2 regions of the Streptomyces sp. SCSIO 30461 genome follow, and region 1 is predicted to be linked to the other one. Evidence: riboswitches for the same ligand, from Rfam matches in the RefSeq annotation. Region 1 holds a riboswitch; the other holds the start of a gene.
What was found. A riboswitch is a leader RNA that binds a small molecule or an ion and turns the genes downstream of it on or off. The one in region 1 is predicted to bind thiamine pyrophosphate.
Positions count from the first base shown of each region.

Region 2: another riboswitch for thiamine pyrophosphate. It lies ahead of thiC (phosphomethylpyrimidine synthase ThiC); the one in region 1 lies ahead of V1460_RS26850 (FAD-dependent oxidoreductase).

Region 1 covers NZ_CP146101.1:5,982,094-5,989,664, forward strand. Annotated here, with positions in the region: gene V1460_RS26820 (hypothetical protein) at 1-477, opposite strand, end outside; gene metF (methylenetetrahydrofolate reductase [NAD(P)H]) at 530-1,447, opposite strand; gene thiE (thiamine phosphate synthase) at 1,512-2,183, opposite strand; gene V1460_RS26835 (Rv2175c family DNA-binding protein) at 2,445-2,810, opposite strand; gene V1460_RS26840 (FAD-dependent oxidoreductase) at 2,854-4,119, opposite strand; gene V1460_RS26845 (hypothetical protein) at 4,196-4,585, opposite strand; TPP riboswitch at 4,638-4,751, shown strand; gene V1460_RS26850 (FAD-dependent oxidoreductase) at 4,743-5,969, shown strand; gene thiS (sulfur carrier protein ThiS) at 5,966-6,184, shown strand; gene V1460_RS26860 (thiazole synthase) at 6,193-6,987, shown strand; gene pknB (Stk1 family PASTA domain-containing Ser/Thr kinase) at 7,164-7,571, shown strand, end outside.
Region 2 covers NZ_CP146101.1:189,690-197,260, reverse strand. Annotated here, with positions in the region: gene V1460_RS00900 (metallophosphoesterase) at 1-948, shown strand, start outside; gene V1460_RS00895 (hypothetical protein) at 1,107-1,946, shown strand; partial or broken gene V1460_RS00890 (NUDIX domain-containing protein) at 1,982-2,080, shown strand; gene thiC (phosphomethylpyrimidine synthase ThiC) at 2,134-3,930, opposite strand; TPP riboswitch at 3,924-4,038, opposite strand; gene V1460_RS00880 (YibE/F family protein) at 4,110-5,477, shown strand; gene V1460_RS00875 (SsgA family sporulation/cell division regulator) at 5,512-5,946, opposite strand; gene V1460_RS00870 (ISL3 family transposase) at 6,240-7,571, opposite strand, start outside.

The DNA of each region.
Region 1 (7,571 bases):
GCTTTGGCTGCCGTAGCCCTCGTAGACGCCGTACTGGCTCGTGTCATCCGGCAGCGGCAGGGGCTCGTACACCGGCTCCGCGCCCGCGTGCAGGTCGTACGACTCGTAGGACTCGCCCGAACCCGGCTCGTACGAGAGGTCGGAGACCTCCAGTGTCGGCTCACGTTCGGCCGCGGGGCCCGCGGCGGGGCCGGATGCCTTGCGGCGGCGGCTGGAGCCGGGCTTGCCCCCAATGGCCCATCCGGTGGAGAACCCGCGCCGGAACGACAAGGTGACATAGGTCTGGCCGACCGCGAAGCACGCGGCGCCGAGCCCGATGACGATCACGTTCGGTAGCAGCACACCCAGGACCACTCCCAGGAACCCACCGAACGCGAGCAGGCGCCAGCGCAGCCGTGCCTTGTACTGGAGCAGTACCTCGCCCAGCAGCCACAGCGCGACAATGCCGAACGCGATGTAGAGCGCCGTCCAGCCCATGCCCGCCCCTCCTCATCGGCCGCCGCCGCGGGGTGATGGCGGATGTGGCCGGTTACGACTGCTCGTGCAGTCCGAGATTCTCGTAGATTTCGAGTGTTGCCGTGGAGTTGTTCAGCGTAATGAAATGCAGACCGGGGACACCCTGGGACAGCAGTCGTGCGCAGAACTCCGTCGCGAACTCGATGCCAATGGAGCGTACAGCGGCGGGATCGCCCGCGACCGCGCGCATCCTCTCCTCCAGGGCGGAAGGAAAGGCCGCATTGCTCAGCTGACCGAACCGCTCGATCTGCTTCACGCTGGTCACAGGCATGATCTCGGGAATGATCGGGGTCGAGCAGCCGGCCGCGGCGACTCGGTCACACAACCGGAAATAGTCATCGGGGTCGAAGAACATCTGGGTGATCGCATAGTCGGCACCCGCCCGGCACTTGTCCACGAAGTACCCGACGTCCGTGTCCCAGTCCGTGGATCGCGGATGCATCTCGGGGAAGGCGGCGACCCCGACGCAGAAGTCGCCGGCGTCCTTGATGAGCCGTACCAGGTCGGCGGCGTAGTCCAAGCCTTCCGGGTGTCTGATCCACTCGCCCATGGGGTCACCCGGCGGGTCACCGCGCAGAGCGAGCATGTTGCGGATGCCCGCGTCGGCGAACTGACCGATCATATTGCGCAGTTCGGCGATGGAATGGCCGACCGCGGTGAGATGGGCCACCGGGGTGAGCGTGCTGTCGGCGGCGATCTCCTGGGTGGCCTTGACCGTGCCGGACCGGGTCGAGCCACCCGCTCCGTAGGTCACGGAGACAAAGCTCGGGCGCACCGCTTCGACCCTGCGCAACGCGTTCCAGAGGTTGCGCTCGCCCTTTTCCGTCTTGGGCGCCCAGAACTCGAAGGAGTACGAGGTCTTGCCGGTCGCCAGCAGCTCTCGCACGGTGTGCGCGTGATCAGTCCTGGTCGAAGCTGTGCCAAGGGCCATATTCGCAGGTTAGCGGGGGCTACCGGGGGACCCAACCGATGTCCACCCATCGGACACCAAAGGTTTACTTTAGGACGGGAGCCGCCTGGTTCCCGTATCCGCGTATCCGCATGCTGAGATCGGCCGCCGCAGCGCCTGGGTCGTCGGCCTCGGTGACCGCCCGGACGACGACGACGCGGCGGGCCCCGGCCTCCAACACCTGCTCCAGGTTGCCCGCGTCGATACCGCCGATCGCGAACCAGGGGCGGTCCTGCGGGAGCGCGGCCGTGCAGCGCACCAGATCGAGCCCGGGCGCCAGGCGGCCCGGTTTTGTGGGCGTGGGCCAGCAGGGCCCCGTGCAGTAGTAGTCGACTCCCGGCTGCACGGCCGCTGCGGCGGCTTCCTCCGGGGTGTGCGTGGAACGCCCGATGAGCACCTCGCCGCCGATGATGGCCCGGGCCGCCGGAACCGGCAGGTCGCCCTGACCCAGGTGCAGCACGTCGGATCCGACGGCATGTGCGACATCGGCCCGGTCGTTGACCGCGAGCAGCTTGCCGTGGCGGCGGCAGGCGTCGGCGAAGACGGCGAGGTGGTCGAGCTCCTCTCCGGCTTCCAGGCCCTTGTCCCTCAACTGCACGATGTCCACGCCGGAGGACAGCACGGCGTCCAGGAACTCGGGCAGGTCGCCCTGGCGCCTGCGGGCGTCGGTGCAGAGATAGAGCCGGGCGTCGGAGAGACGCGCGCGAGCGGTGGACATGGCTTTGTTCCCCCGTGGCTGGTTGGCTTGTCGGCTGCCCGGTGCGGACAGCTGCGGCGGTGGACGGCGGACCGCTCACGGAACACGGTCCGCCGAACACGCCGCTGCCCGGCGGACCGGCCGCACTCCGCCGATCGACCCTTGTCCGGTGCATCCGGCGCATCCGGCGCATCCGGCGCATCCGGCGCATCCGGTGCATCCGGCGCATCCGGTGTGGATCGGCGGGACAGGAGCCTGGACGGATCCGCCGGTTGGGAAGGTTCAGACGGCGAGCGCCTGGGCCCGGCGCTTCACCTCCGTACCGCGATTCTCGCTGAGCGCCTCGGCGGGGGTGCCCGGCAGGGTGGGGTCCGGGGTGAAGAGCCACTCCAGCATCTCTTCGTCGGTGAAGCCGTCGTCCCTCAGCAGGGTCAGGGTGCCGGTGAGTCCCTTGACCACCTTGTCGCCCTTGATGAAGGCGGCCGGCACCTGAAGTGTCCGGTTCTCGCCGCGGCGCACGGCGATCAGCTGACCCTCCTTGACGAGCTGGCGCACACGCGTCACCTCGACGTCGAGCATTTCCGCGATGTCAGGCAGGTGAAGCCAGGCGGGGACGAGGGCATCGATCTTTGCGTCAATCTCGGTCACAGGACAAGCCTGCCATCCCGCACTGACAGTCGGTAGCCGGGCCCTACTCGACTGCCGCCTTCAGAGGGACCCCGGGGTCCGCCGCACGGGCGGGGTCGAGCCGCGCGCCCGCCTCGATGAGCCGCCTGCCCTGGGTCACGTCTCGGGGCCTGCCGACCGCCAGCACGGCGGCCAGCACGTGACGCCCGTCGTCCGCCGTTCTCAGCCACAGCACGGACCAGCCGGAACCCACCGCCGGGTCACCCCGCCAAACGAGTGTTCCGGCCCCTTCGTGATGGCCTGCGTACTGCACGAAGCGCCCGAACTGCTCGGACCAGAAGTACGGCACCGGGTCGTAGCTCAGCGGCGGCTCGCCCCGCAGGTCACGCAGCACATTGGCGGCGACCGTACGCGGGCCCTGGAGGGCGTTGTCCCAGTGGTGCACGAGGAGCCGCCTGCCGTAGCGCCGCGAGGGGAAGGAGGCGCAGTCGCCGACCGCGTGGACATCGGGCAGCGTGGTGCGCAGCCGTTCGTCGGCGGTGATCGAGCCGTCCGGCCCGAGGGCGATGCCCGAGCCGGCGAGCCAGCGGGTCGCCGGACGCGCGCCCACACCCACGACCACCGCGTCGGCGTTCAGCCGCCTGCCGCCCGCGCCCCCGGCACCTGCCCCGGCGCGGGCACCGGGACCGGTCCCCACACCGGTTTCGACACCGGCACTCTCGGCGAGGACGACCGCCCCTGGCTCGACCGCGGCAACCCGTGCGCCGGTGATGAGCGAGGCGCCGCTCTCGGTGTACCAGCCGGCCATGGGCGCGGTCACCTCGGCCGGCAGAACGCCCGCGAGCGGCCGGTCGGCCGCCTCCACCACGGTTACCGCGCAGCCTGCCTGACGGGCGGCTGTGGCGAACTCCGCCCCGATCCAGCCCGCCCCGACGACCACGATGTCGTGCTTGCGCTCCAGCACCGGGCGCAGCCGCCGCGCGTCGTCCAGCGTGCGCAGCAGGTGGACTCCCTTGACCCCTTCGGTGCCGGGCAGCGTGAGGGGCTCGGCACCGGTGGCGACCACGAGGGTGTCGTACGGCACGGGGCCCGCCTCGGTGTCGAGCTCATGCGCGTCCGGGCGCAGTCCGCTGACCTCGCGGCCGAGGTGGAGTTCGACATCGATCGCCTCGAAGTCGACGTCGAGCGCGGAGCCCTCCGCGTTGCCGAGCAGCACGGCCTTGGAGAGCGGAGGCCGGTCGTAGGGCTGGTGCGGCTCGGCGCCGATCAGGGTGAGGCTGCCGGTGAAGCCCTGATCGCGCAGGGCGACCGCGGTCTGGGACCCGGCCATCCCGGCCCCCGCGATCACGACCCGGTGCTGTGCGGTGTGCTCGTTCACCGGACCAGCCTAGTCACCTGACGAGCCGTCAAGAAGGTTCCGGCTGCCGGTGGACCGCAACCCCTGCCGCGGCGGGCTCTGCCGGGAGCTCTTCGACGACACTCGTACCCCGGCCCTCCTCGGACTCCCACTCCCAGGCCTCCTCCAGCCTCACCCGCCCGTCCGGGAGTTGGACCACCGTGGAGACACAGTGTCCGGAAGACGTCGTTCCGTCCCCCTTCAGCTGGACGTAGCGGAAATCGAGCCGGTCACCGTCACGGGTGCCGACGAGATGTCCCCTGACCACGTCGCCACCCGCGTAGTCGGCCCAGATCCGACCGTCTAGCTCGTGATAGGCGAACCGTGTCCTGGTGCCCACCTGGCCGGGAGCCTGGTCCGCGGCGGGGGCGAGTACGAGTCCGTCGAGCGAACGGGCCACGGTGCGGGCTCCCTTACTGCGTGTTGCCGGGCGGAGTTAGGCTGACCACCGTACTGCTACTCGCGGGAGCCCGGCCGCACCGGGCTGAGAGGGAGGCTGAGGCGGCCTCCGACCGTACGAACCTGATCCGGGTCATGCCGGCGAAGGGAGGGTCCGGATGCCCGTGCATCCACGGACGACCGCTGACGTCCTGGTCGTCGGGGGCGGAATCATCGGCCTGGTGACGGCCTGGCGGGCGGCGCAGCGCGGACTGCGCACGGTGCTGGCCGACCCCGACCCCGGTGGCGGGGCCGCACAGGTCGCCGCCGGCATGCTGGCCGCCGTCACCGAGCTGCACTACGGGGAGGAGACCCTCCTCGGCCTCAATCTCGCCTCCGCCCGGCGCTATCCGGACTTCGTCGCTGAGCTGGAGGAGGCGAGCGGGCAGGACACCGGCTACCGCGCCTGCGGCACCCTCGCGGTCGCGCTGGACGCGGACGACCGCGCCCATCTGCGGGAGCTGCACGCGCTCCAGCGCCGTTGCGGTCTTGACTCGGTGTGGCTCACCGGCCGGGACTGCCGCCGACTCGAACCGATGCTCGCCCCCGGGGTCAGGGGCGGGCTTCGAGTGGACGGCGACCACCAGATCGACCCCCGGCGGCTCGCGAGTGCCCTGCTGGTGGCCTGCGAGCGGGCGGGGGTGGCCTTCCACCGCGCATGGGCGACCAGGCTCACGGTCGACGGCAACCGTGCCACCGGAGCGCTGCTCGGCCCACCCGGCACGCCGCCCGGCGAGAGCCCCGCCGGCGCGTCGCCCGAGCCCGCCGGCGTGTCGCATGAGGTGGACGCGGATCAGGTGGTGCTGGCCGCGGGCAGTCTCAGCGGCCGGCTGGCCGGAGTCCCCGACGAGATCCTGCCTCCGGTACGCCCGGTGAAGGGGCAGGTGCTGCGGCTCGCGGTGCCGGCCCCCCGCGCCCCGTTCCTGTCGCGGACCGTGCGGGCCGTGGTGCGGGGCAGCCAGGTGTACCTCGTACCCCGTGCGAACGGTGAGCTGGTCGTGGGTGCGACCAGCGAGGAACTCGGCTGGGACACCACGGTCACGGCCGGAGGGGTGTACGAGCTGCTGCGCGACGCCCATGAGCTGGTGCCGGGCATCACCGAACTGCCGCTCACCGAGACCCGCGCGGGGCTGCGCCCCGGCTCACCCGACAACGCGCCGCTGCTCGGGCCGACCGAGCTCCCCGGACTGCTGCTCGCCACCGGGCACTACCGCAACGGCGTGCTGCTCACCCCGGTGACCGGCGACGCCCTGGCCGACGCCCTGGTCTCCGGGGAACTGCCGGAAGAAGCCCGCCCTTTCACCCCCCACCGCTTCTCCCCCGCACGCCAGGAGGCGTCCGTATGAGCATGACCGTGAAGCCGACCGTCTCCGTCAACGGGGAGCCCCGGGAGATCGCCGCCGGCACGACGCTGGACACGCTGGTCGCGACGCTGACGGCGGCGTGCTCCGGTGTCGCGGCGGCCGTGAACGAGTCGGTCGTCCCGCGCAGCGAGTGGCCGGTGACGCCACTCGGCGACGGCGACCGGGTGGAGATCCTCACCGCGGTGCAGGGCGGGTGACCGGGGCCGTGGCGGACGACCGTTTCACCCTGGGCGGCGTCGAGTTCTCGTCCCGGCTGATCATGGGTACGGGAGGGGCGCCCAGTCTCGACGTCCTGGAGCGCGCGCTGGTCGCGAGCGGCACGGAGCTGACGACCGTGGCGATGCGGCGGCTGGATCCGACCGTACGGGGCTCCGTGCTGTCGGTGCTGGAACGGCTGGGCATCCGGGTGCTGCCGAACACCGCCGGCTGCTTCACCGCGGGCGAGGCGGTGCTCACGGCACGGCTGGCGCGGGAGGCGCTGGGCACGCGCTGGATCAAGCTGGAGGTGGTCGCCGACGAGCGCACCCTGCTGCCCGACCCGGTGGAGTTGCTCGACGCCGCCGAGGTGCTGGTGGACGACGGCTTCCTCGTGCTGCCTTACACCAACGACGATCCGGTGCTCGCTCGGAAGCTGGAGGAGGTCGGCTGTGCGGCGATCATGCCGCTGGGCTCACCGATCGGCTCCGGGCTCGGCATCCGCAACCCGCACAACTTCCAGCTGATCACCGAGCAGGCCGATGTCCCGGTGATCCTGGACGCGGGGGCGGGCACCGCATCGGACGCGGCCCTGGCGATGGAGCTGGGCTGCGCGGCGGTGATGCTCGCTTCGGCGGTCACCCGCGCGCAGGAGCCGGTGCTGATGGCCGCGGCGATGCGCCACGCGGTCGAGGCCGGCCGCCTGGCGCATCGCGCGGGCAGGATCCCGCGCCGCCACTTCGCCCAGGCGTCATCCCCGGTCGAAGGGCGCGCCGCACTGGATCCGGAGCGCCCGGCCTTCTGAGCGGCCGATCCCGTGCCGTGGCGCGCTGTCGGTGGCCCGTGGGCGGCCGACGGGCGCTGAGGCTACCCACCGGGGGCGGGCTTCCACTCCCGATGCGTCACAGGCGCGCTGCGGTACGGTGCCGGGGGCGGTCCTGAGGGAGAACGGTCCCTTGAACGGCTCGTAGACTCGCCTGCGTGGATACGACCCTTCAGGACCCTCTCGTCGGGCAGCTGCTCGACGGCCGCTACCGCGTCGACGCGCGCATCGCCGTCGGTGGGATGGCCACGGTCTACCGGGCCGTGGACATCCGGCTCGACCGGGTACTCGCCCTCAAGGTGATGCACCCGGAACTCGCCGCGGACGCGTCCTTCGTCGAGCGCTTCATCCGTGAGGCGAAGTCCGTGGCCCGGCTGTCCCACCCCAATGTGGTGGGGGTGTACGACCAGGGGGCGCAGGGCGCGTACGTCTTCCTGGCGATGGAGTACGTCCCCGGGTGCAATCTGCGCGATGTGCTGCGGGAACGTGGCGCGCTCCAGGCACGGGCCGCGCTGGACATCCTGGAGCCGGTACTCGCGGCACTCGGGGCGGCCCACCGGGCCGGG
Region 2 (7,571 bases), 5.8 Mb from region 1:
GAACTCCCTGAGGGCTACACCCCCACCGAGCGCGACCTGCCCGTCATCAGCCGCCGCGGGGACACCGTGCAGGTGGAACTCGCTGCCGCCGAGGCACCACAGCAGGCACCCGACGGCCTCGGCCCCCTGTACGTCGTCGGCGATGTCCACGGGTACCTGGACGAACTCGTCGCCGCGCTCACCGAGCAGGGCCTGATCGACTCCGACGGCAACTGGGCCGCCGGCAACACCCGGCTGTGGTTCCTCGGCGACTTCACCGACCGCGGTCCCGACGGGATCGGCGTGATCGACCTCGTCATGCGGCTCTCCGCGGAAGCCGCGGCGGCAGGCGGCTACTGCAAGGCCCTGATGGGCAACCACGAACTCCTGTTGATCGGCGCCAAACGCTTCAGCGACACCCCGGTCAACTCCGGCGCCGGAACCGCCACCTTCCAGGCCGCCTGGCTCCTCAACGGAGGCCAGAAGAACGACATGGACCGGCTCCAGGACGTCCACCTCCAGTGGATGTCCCGGCTGGACGCGGTGGCCGAGGAGGACGGTCATCTGCTGCTGCACTCCGACACGACCGCGTACCTGGAGTACGGCACCACCATCGAGGAGGTCAACGACACCGTCCACGAGATCCTGACCCGAAACGACGCGGACGAGTGCTGGGACCTGTTCCGCAAGTTCACCAAGCGCTTCTCCTTCCGTGACGACGAGGAGGGACCGGAAGCGGTGCGCGAACTGCTCGCCGCATACGGCGGCACACGTGTCGTGCACGGCCACAGCCCGATCCCCTATCTCCTCGGGCAGGTCGGGACCGAGGACGCCGCCGACGGCGAGGAAAGCTCAGGGCCGGTGGTCGACGGTCCGCATGTGTACGCGAGCGGGCTGGCGATCGCCATGGACGGCGGAGTGACCATGGCCGGAAAACTGCTGGTGGTCCGGCTTCCACTCGCCGACTGAGGAAATTTCACGGCGATACGACATCAGCGATTTCCGGAAACCCCCTGTCACCCCGTGCCGTGACCGCTCTACCATCGGCTTATCCGTAGCAGGCTCTCCTCCGTTTCCGCCCAACCGCCCACCCAAGCGGGCGATACGGCCCTACGGAGCATCGGGGGATGCAGATGAAAAGCGCTCCGCACCTGCTGTCCGAGGATCGCGCCGCGTACGAGCGGATCCTCGATGACGTGCTGCGCCAGGCACACGACCGCCCGGATCTCGCCGCGGTCGGTGAACGGCTCAACACCGAACAGCTGCGCACCATGGCGCTCGGCGCCACCGCACTGATAACCAGCGCGGCCGCCGCCGAGTACGAACACTTCGTCAAGGTCCGCGAAGAACTGCGCTCTTCCCACGCGCCTTCATCCGCCGACGGCAGCACGATCGACCTCGCTTCGTCCGACCTGTCGGAACCCGGCTCAGGCGCCGGCCTCGGCGCGGTGCTCACCGTGCTGGCACCCGTACTGGCCGGTACCACCGCGGTGATCCTGCTCTTCGTGGGCTATGTGCTGAAGGCCCTCAAGCCCGAACCGTCCTTCGCCCGGACCTTGCTGGCAGCAGGCTGGTTCTTCGGGGCGCTCACAGCGGTGAGCCTACTCGCGGCGGTGATAGGGCTGCTGATCACCGCACTGCGCAACAGCGCGACGGAGGTTCCCGCCGACGAGACAAGCGGCGTGGTCCCGGAGGAGGTGGCGGAGGTCGCCCGGGCCCGCGAAGCCTGGCGCCACGCGCTACTGGAACGAGGCGTCATCCCGTTCCTCCGCTCCGCACTGGCCGACCCGAGCGCAGGTGTTTCGTCCGGCACACCCCGTCCGCTCAACCGCATCCCGAAGGTCGGCTACAGCGGCCCCGACTTCACCAGCCCCAGCGAGGGTTCATCGGGCTCGTCCCGTCCGGCCTTCACCAGCCCGGACTTCACCAGCCCGGACTTCGGACCGCCGGAACACCAGCCGGACTAGGGAAGAACGACCCGAACGCACCCAAGCCGAACAGCATGGTCGTCGCAGCTTCGGCTGTCGTCACCGACGAACAGGGGCGCATCCTGCTCCAGCGTCGACGCGACAACGATCTGTGCGCCCTTCCCGGCGGGGGCAAGGCGGACCGACGACTCCCCGGAATATCGTCGGTCAGCCTCGTTTGCGCAGGTCAGTCAGCCAGCGGAAGATAGACGCGGTTACCGGAAGCCGCGAACTCCTTTGACTTCTCCAGCATCCCGGCCTCGATCTCCTCCGGTGTAGCCTCCGAGTCGCCGCCGAACTGCTCTGTGATGCTTCTGCTGATCTTCATCGAGCAGAACTTCGGCCCACACATCGAGCAGAAGTGCGCGGTCTTCGCCGGTTCCGCGGGCAGTGTCTCGTCATGGAACTCCCGCGCCGTGTCCGGGTCCAGAGCCAGATTGAACTGGTCCTCCCAGCGGAACTCGAAGCGGGCGTCCGACAGAGCGTCGTCCCACTCCTGGGCACCCGGGTGGCCCTTGGCGAGGTCGGCGGCATGGGCGGCGATCTTGTAGGTGATGACGCCGGTCTTGACGTCGTCCCGGTTCGGCAGGCCCAGATGCTCCTTGGGCGTGACGTAGCAGAGCATCGCCGTGCCCCACCAGGCGATCATTGCGGCGCCGATGCCCGAGGTGATGTGGTCGTAGGCGGGCGCCACATCCGTCGTCAGGGGGCCCAGGGTGTAGAACGGCGCTTCCTCGCAGATCTCCTGCTGGAGGTCGATGTTCTCCTTGATCTTGTGCATCGGGACGTGCCCCGGCCCCTCGATCATGGTCTGCACGTTGTGCCGCTTGGCGATCCGGTTGAGCTCGCCCAGCGTCCTCAACTCGGCGAACTGCGCCTCGTCGTTGGCGTCCGCGATCGAGCCAGGCCGCAGTCCGTCGCCGAGCGAGTACGTCACGTCGTACGCGGCGAGGATCTCGCAGAGCTCATCGAAGTTCTCGTACAGGAACGACTCCTTGTGGTGCGCGAGGCACCAGGCCGCCATGATCGAGCCGCCGCGCGAGACGATTCCGGTCTTGCGGCGCGCGGTCAGCGGCACATACCGCAGCAGCACTCCGGCGTGGACCGTCATGTAGTCGACGCCTTGCTCGGCCTGCTCGATGACGGTGTCCTTGTAGATCTCCCAGGTCAGCTCCTCTGCCCTGCCGTCGACCTTCTCCAGGGCCTGGTAGAGCGGCACGGTGCCGATCGGCACGGGGGAGTTGCGCAGCACCCACTCGCGGGTGGTGTGGATGTTGCGGCCGGTGGAGAGGTCCATGACCGTGTCCGCGCCCCAGCGGGTCGCCCAGGTCATCTTCTCCACCTCCTCTTCGATGGAGGAGGTCACGGCGGAGTTGCCGATGTTGGCGTTGACCTTCACCAGGAACCGCTTGCCGATGATCATCGGCTCGATCTCGGGGTGGTTGACGTTCGCCGGGAGCACGGCGCGCCCGGCGGCGATCTCCTCGCGTACGACCTCGGGGGAGACGTTCTCCCGGATGGCCACGTACTCCATCTCCGGGGTGATCTCACCGCGGCGGGCGTACGCGAGCTGGGTCACCGCCTGTCCGCCGCGGCCGCGGCGGGGCTGGCGCGGGCGGCCCGGGAAGACCGCGTCAAGGTTGCGCAGCCCGCCGCGCGGCGAGGTGTGCTTGATCCCGTCGTCCTCCGGGCGGACGGGGCGGCCGGCGTACTCCTCGGTGTCTCCGCGGGCGATGATCCAGTTCTCGCGCAGCGGTGACAGCCCGCGGCGGACATCGGTGTCGGTGTGCGGATCGGTATACGGTCCGGACGTGTCGTACAGGGTCACGTCCTTGCCATTGGTGAGGTGCACCTGACGGACCGGCACGCGGATGTCGGGGCGTGAGCCCTCGATGTATCCCTTGTGCCAGCCGATGGACTTCCCGCCCTCGTTCTCACCCTCGTTCGGGCCGGAGGGGGGCATGCGTGTGTCCTGAACGGTCATCGTGACCTACTCCCTACGCCGGCATTACCCGGTAACAGGTTCGGCGGTCGGCGCAGCTGGTCTCAGCGCCCTCTCAGCCCGGTGCTCCGAGCTCCCGCGTGTGCAAAGGTGTCACCACGCTAGCGCCCCGTCTGGCGTGCTGAACAGTGGGCCCCCTCCGGGGTTGGGATGATCTGGCGGTGACTTCCTCGCCGCAGCCCCATGGACCCGACCACGAGCCGGATGGCGCCCACGGCCCCGGGCACACTCCCGTGCCCGTCCACGCACACAGCCACGGGCACGGACCGGCCGCGCCCGTGTCGCGTCATCTGCGACGGATCATCGCCGCGGTGGTGATCCCCTTCGCCGCCGCCGTGGCGGTGGGTCTGGTGGTGCTGTGGCCGGGCGGTGCGCCGGACCACGAACGCACCGGTGTCGGCTTCGACCGACAGACCGAGCAGGGGCGGGTGGTGCGGGTCGAACGGGTCGACTGCGCCGACGTGAACGCCGGACAGGTGCCGCCTACCGGGGACACCACCACCCCTGAGGGGCGCGCCGATCCAGACTCGCAGCAGGATGCGTGTGGAAAGGCCACCGTCGAGGTCACCACCGGTAAGGACAAGGGGCGTACGTTCGTCGAGATCGTGCAGCCTGACTCCTCACGGCAACTTCAGGCAGACCAGGGTGTGGTGGTGGCCTACGCCCCCGACGCGCCCCGCGAGCTCCAGTACTCGGTCACCGATGTGGACCGGGAGCTGCCGATGGCGCTGCTCGCCGGACTCTTCGCGCTCGCCGTGGTCCTGGTGGGGCGGATGCGCGGGGTGATGGCACTGATCGCGCTGGCCGTGAGTTTCGCTGTGCTCACCCTCTTCATCCTGCCCGCGATTCTGCAGGGCTCGAATCCGCTGGCGGTGGCGGTGGTCGGGGCGAGCGCAATCATGCTGATCGCGCTGTACATGTGCCATGGGGTCTCAGCCCGCACCTCGGTAGCGGTGCTGGGAACCCTCATCTCGCTGCTGCTGATCGGGCTGCTGGGTTCGCTGTTCATCGGCTGGGCGGTGCTGGGCGGGAACACGGACGACAACACCGGTCTGATCCACGGTCTCTTCCCGGAGATCGACATGTCCGGTCTGCTGCTCGCCGGCGTGCTCATCGGTTCGCTGGGTGTGCTGGACGATGTGACGGTGACCCAGACCTCGGCCGTGTGGGAACTGCACCAGGCCGATCCCACGATGGGTCCGCGCAAGCTGTACCAGTCAGCGATCAGGATCGGCCGGGACCATATCGCGTCAGTGGTCAACACCCTCGTACTCGCTTACGCGGGCGCGTCATTGCCCTTGCTGCTGCTGTTCTCCATCGCGCAGTCCAGCGTAGGCACGGTCGCCACCAGCGAGTTGGTGGCCGAGGAGATCGTGCGGACGCTGGTGGGCTCGATCGGACTCGTCGCATCGGTCCCGCTGACGACCGCGCTGGCTGCCCTGGTGGTCTCCGCCGACCGCCCGGGCACCACTACTGCCGGTGCGGCAGCACCGGCTCGCGGCGGCAAGGGCCGTCGGCGCCGTAAGTGAGCAGCACGGGCACGCGGATCCCCACCGGAAGTCCTCAACCGGCGTTCTCCTCCGCGAGGATGCGCCCGAGTGTCTCCTCCAGATGCTCCTCGAAGTCGCCGAGTGTGCGCTCCTGGCCGAGTGGCACGAGCTTGTCCGTGCGATCGAGGAACGCGACGAGGGGAGCGGCGCTCACCCGGAACAGCGCCCTCTCGGTTCCGACTTGGAGCCGGATGGCGACCTCGGAGCCCGCCTCCGAGCCGGTCGGCGCGATGCGCACATCGCCCTCTCCACTGGGTGCGCCCATGCCGTCCAAGAGCAGCTCGCGGGCGAAGGCCCAGGTTACGGGGGCATCGCCGGGCAAATGGAAGGTCATCCGAACCGCATACGGATCCTCCGTGTCATATCGGAGTTCCACCGGGATCCGAAAGGACAGCTCCTCGGAGACCAAGAAGCTCATCAGGACCTCGGCCCGAACAGACTCGCGCATCAGTACCCCGCAGTAGATGAAACGGCCAAGGAACGCCTTGCACTGGCCCTCTTGCCCGACATGGTGCTGCACATGCCCGGAGATCACAAGGAGTGATTTTTCAGATACTGACAGAGAGCGCCCATCAAGCGGGATGCCGCGTGCATATTCCATTTGCGCCCATCAGGGCGTGGCCACCAGGAAGGCCGAGATAGGCATGGTGAGAAGCGGCATTCCCGCCCACCAGGACCCTCGCCCGGCCGGATGGATTCATGTCCACCTTCCCCCGAGCGGGCTAACACGGGTCTTCGAATTTAGTGGGGGTGCGCCTGCCGTCGGCTCCGGCGGGTGGTCGCACAGCGTGAGCGTAGGCGCTGGTTGGCGCGGTTGCGGAAGCCGAAGGCGTTACGCGCTTCGAGCTTGATGAGGCGGTTGTTGCCTTCGGAGGCGGCGTTGGTGATGCCGGTGGTCAGGTAGGTCTCGATGCCGTCCCACCACTGCTCGATGGTCTCGGCGAGGGTGAGGAGTTCGTGCAGGTGGGCGTGGTCGGCGACGTGGGTGAAGAAGCGGTGGCGGGCGGCGGAGATCGCGGAGCGGTCGGGGGCGTGGTGGGTGCGGCTGACGGCCAGGCCGAGGAGGTCGCGCAGGAGTTCCTTGGCCTGCCAGGCCGCGTGGATCTGCCGGCCGTAGGTGCCCATGTACTCCAACTCGGTCTTCAGGAGGAGGCGTTGGTCTTCGGTGAGGTCTTCTTTGTTGCGGCGCAGGAGTTTGCGGACGGTGTAGATGCCGTCGCCCTTGCGGGCCCGGCGGCCGTGCTGCCGCCAGGTGAGGCGTCGGCGCAGGTCGGCGAGGTGGCGCTGGGCGAGTTGCACGATGTGGAAGCAGTCGACGACCACGGTCGCGTGCGGCAGGGCACGGTGGACGGCGGCGCGGAAGGTGGAACACAGGTCGATGGCGACGTAGCGCACCTGTGCCCGCCAGGATGCGGGCTGGGAGCTGAGCCAGTCGGCGACCGAGGTGGCGTTGCGGCCTTCGACCTGCCCGAACAGTCCTTGCCCGCCGATCACGTCGACGAAGCCGATGTGCCAGGCGTCCGCGACCAGTTCCCACTTCTGCGTGGCCGGGTTCTGGGCCCAGACCGGCTTGCCCCGCCGGGTCTCGTCGATCCCGACCGCCTCGGTCGCGGGCGGCGTCTCGGGCAGGACCGTCGCGGCGTAGTCCTCGAAGCATCGCTGCACGATGGGCCAGCTCAAGGACAGGTCGCGGCCGGCCTGCACGACGGTGCGGGATCCGTCGCAGACCGCGGCCCCCGCCGCCCGGCGCAGGGCGGTGGTGGTGCGCATCCCGGCGGGCACCGCGTGGATCGCCTCGGTGAACGAGCCGCGCTCGCACGCGGGTTCGGCGCAGTACCAGCGTGCCTTGCGCCACCGGATACTCACAGGGCGTCCACCGCAGGGCAGGTGCCGGGGCCGGGTGGTGCGGTAGTCCTTCAGCCGGGTGGCGAAGACCCCGCACGAGGGGCAGGCCCGGGCGGAGTCCTCGCTCGTGACCACGTACACCGTCGAACCGCCCGCCCCGTCGTCCTTGACCTGCGTCACACTCACCCCCTCCAGCCCCAGAAGTCGCGTTGCCGCTTCGTTGATGCC